DNA from 2 places in the Acidovorax sp. DW039 genome. Region 2 is predicted to be linked to the other one. Evidence: predicted binding sites of a transcription regulator. Region 2 holds the regulator's gene; the other holds the start of a gene.
The links. Region 2 encodes FNR, which switches genes on or off when oxygen is low (the NO sensors DNR and NnrR bind a similar motif). Its sites were predicted from a motif close to TTGATNNNNATCAA; they were not measured.
Positions count from the first base shown of each region.

Region 1: the regulator FNR is predicted to act here: its motif matches at 1,259-1,272, upstream of AACH87_RS11835 (OmpW family outer membrane protein).

Region 1 is NZ_AP029019.1:2,640,493-2,642,889, reverse strand. It holds gene AACH87_RS11840 (ATP-binding protein) at 1-406, shown strand, start outside; gene AACH87_RS11835 (OmpW family outer membrane protein) at 591-1,187, opposite strand; partial or broken gene AACH87_RS11830 (error-prone DNA polymerase) at 1,411-2,397, opposite strand, start outside.
Region 2 is NZ_AP029019.1:3,035,295-3,037,691, forward strand. It holds gene hemN (oxygen-independent coproporphyrinogen III oxidase) at 1-375, opposite strand, end outside; gene fnr (fumarate/nitrate reduction transcriptional regulator Fnr) at 565-1,287, shown strand; gene AACH87_RS13530 (hypothetical protein) at 1,369-1,662, opposite strand; gene AACH87_RS13535 (FixH family protein) at 1,730-2,005, opposite strand; gene ccoG (cytochrome c oxidase accessory protein CcoG) at 2,051-2,397, opposite strand, start outside.

The DNA of each region.
Region 1 (2,397 bases), 390 kb from region 2:
AAAAGGGTTGTCGCTCGACATCGCTATTTCAGACGACACACCGGAGATATTGGTGTGCGACGGACTGCGGCTCAAACAGATATTGAACAACCTGCTGTCGAATGCTCTCAAGTTCACCGCTACGGGCGGTGTGAGGCTAGAGGTGCAAGCTGACGGGGACCGGTTGCTTTTTCATGTAGTGGACTCGGGTCCGGGCATCCCGGAGCATTTGCATGAAATCATTTTTGAGAAGTTCAGACAAGGGAGTGCCCAGGTGAGTAGTCAGCACGGAGGCACCGGCTTGGGCCTTGCGCTGTCGCGTGCGCTGGCAGAACTGATGCACGGGCAGCTCACCGTGATCTCATCACCCGGCCAAGGCTCGCGCTTCACGCTGTCTTTGCCGCGTGAAGTGGGCTCTGTCGCGTAAGTCATTGCACTGGACTGCGTTGAAGCGCAGGGGGTTGAAGGCGATGGCCGTGTGGTTTACCCACTCTCGTGTAATTGCCATCTTGCTTCTGACTGAGTGATATCCAGAAACAAAAAAAAGCCAGTGCAGTTGCACTGGCTTTCCCCACCGGAGAGTTCGCGCAGCTGAGGCTGCGCGGGGCACATCAGAAGCGCCAGCCCAGACCCACGCCCACCAGAACGGGGTCCACCTTGAAGGTTCCAACCTGAGCGCCACCGACGCTCACATCGGTTTTGATGAAAACCTTCTTCACGTCGAAGTTCAGGTACAGGTTCTTTTGCAGAGGAATGTCCACGCCAACTTGCAGAGCCGCACCGAAGCTGTTGCGGTCAATGTCTACGCCTGCCGGCAGCTTCACGCTGGAGAAGCGGGTGTAGTTCAGGCCAGCGCCCACGTATGGCTTGAAGCCGTTGGCGTTGAAGTGGTATTGAACCAGCAGCGAAGGAGGCAGGTGCTTGAGCGTACCAATCTTCCCGCCTAGCTTTGTAGAGCTCAGATCGTGCTTTTGTGGAACGGTCAGCACCAGTTCGGCAGCGATGTTGGGTGTGAAGAAGTACGACACGTCGACTTCAGGAATGACCTTGTCGTTGACCGACAGGCCCAGGCCCGTGCTGTCCTTGTTGGCGCTGTCCAGGTTGACGGCGCGTGCGCGCACCAGCCAGGGGCCTTCGGCTTGCTGCGCAAACGCAGCACCAGAAGTCAGGGCGCAAAGAAGGGCCACGGTCAGCAGATTTTTCTTCATACAGAACTCAGTGCAGTTGAACGGGGACGGCCCCCGTGAACGTATTGGGCCTCCAAGCGGTAGGGGCAACCTTGCCGCAGGTCAAACAACTCGGTGTTTACCCCTGCGGGTTGGGTTACGTCTCGCGCTGAATTTGCTTTTTTGCAACAAGGCTATTTTTTTACTCAAAGCTAGGCGGTTTTCTGGCTTGTGTGTGAAGCGTTTTCAGTCAATCGTCCCTGCTTCTGGGCCTCCATGCGGCAATGGCTCGCCGCAGTTGATCGGCTTCCTCATGAGAAAAATCTGCTGCAACCATGGCAATCTGCATCACCTGTTCCTGAAAAATCGGCACGCCCAGCGTACGCTCAAGCGCATCGGCCAACTCGGGCTTTTCCAACACCAGAGGTTGGTCCCGTCTGCGCCTCTCACGCGCCTGCAAATACGGATGCACCATGCCGCCCTGAATGGGGCCGGGCCGCACGATGGCGACTTCGACCACCAGGTCGTAAAACTCGCGCGGTTGAAGTCGGGGGAGCATGCTCATCTGGGCGCGGCTTTCAATCTGGAAGACGCCTACGGTGTCGGCCGCGCAGATCATGTCGTAGGTGTCGGGGTCTTCCGCAGGGATGTCTGTCAAGTCCCAGCGCTCGCCGCGCAGGACTGCGCGCAAGTCCATGCAGCGGCGCAGTGCGCTGAGCATGCCCAGCGCCAGTACATCCACCTTCATCAGCCCCATCTCGTCCAGGTCGTCTTTGTCCCACTGGATGATGGAGCGGTCTGCCATGGCTGCGTTTTCGATGGGCACCAGCCGTGTGAGAGGCCCTTGGGTGAGCACAAAGCCGCCCACATGCTGGCTCAGGTGCCGTGGAAAACCGTGCAGCTCGTCTGCAATCTCCAGCCACAGCGCAGCAGTATGCGCAGCCAAGGGCTGGCCCAGCGATGCGGCCAAGGCCTGGAGTTTGTGGCTGGCCAGTTCTTCATCAAACCAGTGGTGCTCCTTGGCAAAGGCATCGACCACCGCCGGGTGTACACCCAGTGCCTTGCCCACGTCGCGCAGCACGCTGCGGGTGCGATAGGTGGTGACTACGGCAGCAATGGCGGCGCGATCACGGCCATATTTGCTGTAGATGTACTGGATGACTTCCTCGCGCCGGTCGTGCTCAAAGTCCACATCAATGTCGGGCGGCTCCTTGCGTGCCCGGCTGATAAAGCGCTCAAACAGCAAGGTGGA
Region 2 (2,397 bases):
CCCAACGTCGGAAAGGAACGTTGGAGTGCCGCCCCCCAGATGCAGCTGGCTGACCACCTGCCCTACACCACACTGGGCCGTGTGCAGGTCAATTTCCCGGCTCAGGTACCGCAGATAAACATCGGCGCGATCATGGTGTTTGGTAATGATCTTGTTGCAGGCGCAGTAGTAGCATAGCGACTCGCAAAAAGGAATGTGCACATACAAAGACAGTGGCATCGCCTTGGCACCGGTACCCAGCCCCCGCTGTGCGAGGGCCAGCGTGTAGTCCTCCTGCCCGAAAGCCTCCACGAAACGGTCCGCCGTGGGGTAGGAGGTGTATCGGGGGCCCGGCACATCAAACCGGGTGAGTAGTTCTGGGGTTACTGCGGTCATGGGGATATCCTTGCGTACTGGCTTACTGTGCCGCAGCCTTCTTTTTGCGTCCTTGACCTGCATCAAGTGAAACGATCTCCACTGGAGCGACAATTTGATGCATATCATCTGCTACTACTCGCAGACCGAGGCATGCCGGCCTCCCTCGTCGGGCACGATATGTCCGAACTACATCCAGGTATCTGTGCCATGAATCCGCTCACCATCAAAGTCGCTTGCTCAAACTGCAATCTGCGAGAACTTTGTATGCCTGTCGGCCTGAACGAAGAACAGCTCCAGCGCATCGACGAGGTGGTCGCAGTGCGCCGCAAGGTCAAGCGTGGCGGCACCCTTTTTCGCAATGGTGAGGCGTTCACATCGCTGTATGCCATTCGCACGGGCTTTTTCAAAACCTGCGTGGCGACGGAAGATGGCCGCGATCAGGTGACCGGGTTCCAGATGGCTGGTGAAATCATTGGTCTCGATGGCATCGTGAATGAACACCACACCTGCGATGCCGTGGCACTGGAAGACGCTGAAGTGTGCGTCATGCCGTTTGACCGCATTGAAGAGCTGTCGCGCGAAGTGACTGCCCTGCAGCACCACGTCCACAAGATCATGAGCCGCGAAATCGTTCGCGAACACGGGGTAATGCTGCTGCTGGGCAGCATGCGTGCTGAAGAGCGCCTTGCGGCCTTTTTGCTGAATCTGGTGCAGCGCCTGCATGCGCGCGGGTTTTCCCAGTCTGAACTGGTGCTGCGCATGACGCGTGAAGAGATTGGCAGCTATCTGGGTTTGAAGCTTGAAACTGTCAGCCGCACTTTCTCCAAATTTGTGGAAGAAGGCACTGTGGAAGTGCGACAGCGTCACGTCAGGATTCTCGACACCGACGCCTTGCGACGCATTGTCAACAACCAGCAGGCCTGCCACTAGGCCCACTGACGGAGCAGTAACCAGCTGCGTTCAACACACAATCCCTTCCCCGTTATCGCAACGCGGAAGGGATTTTTGTTATCAAGAGCAGGAAGGCGTCTTGCGGCAGTCGTCCGGGCGATCGTGCTCAGGTACAGGGCAGCGATTCAATTCAAACGGCGACATGGCCAGCAGTGTCGTCAACGCACTGGAAACCATGGTGAGTATCCAGAACGCAAAAAAAACGACCGTGTAAACACCACTGCGCGACAGCCCCAGAGGGTGACCAAACCAGTGCAGATCCTCCGGGTCCACCAAGGCAAATACCAGCATCTCCAGGCCGCCCGCCACCAGGAAGGCGGGCCATGCAATCCACATCAGGCGTTGCGTCCACATCGTTCTGTCTCCTTGCTGCTTGGCTTCAGGCTGAGCTCTTCACAAAGAGCATCGGGACCAACTTAACTCAGCGCGGCTGGTCCTTCAAGGGGGTTAGCGCGTGGTTTCGGCCCTTCACGGCAGGCAACATGCTGGGGTCTGCCTTCTCCAGCGTCTTGTTGATATCGATGCCTTGCTGGTAGTAGTCCTCTGCCACCACCGGATCGGGCCTGGACATGGCAATCCACAGCGTAACAAACCCGGCAACGACCACCAATGCTGGCCCTGCCAGCACGAGCCAGACGTGGCCAAACTTCCACCAAGGTGCCGAACCCGAAGGGGCTGCCGAAGAAACTGCTGACATATTCATCTCCTTCACATTCAGGCTTGCAAGCCTAAGCTCCGCTGCTTACCTGGGAACCAAAAATACTGTTTTCTCTGCCACGTGGGCACCACTTTCAGCACCAATCTCTACCGTGATCGGATGGGAGCCGGGCGAGGCAGAGCCATAAGGCACCTGGAGCCGCACAGCCACCCAGCGCGACTGGGCGGGCTCGATCTCCACCTCTGTCTCAGAGGCCACTTCCAAGCCTTCCAGCCCCTTGGCGCCAATGCGATAGCGCTGTGGCGCCTCAGTGGCATTCATGATCTGGATACGGTAGACGTTTTCCAGCTTACCCCCTGCCACGATGCGCGACAAGGCCGCACGGTCGCGCACCACGTCCACCTTCAGCGGGGTGCGCATTACCAAGCTGG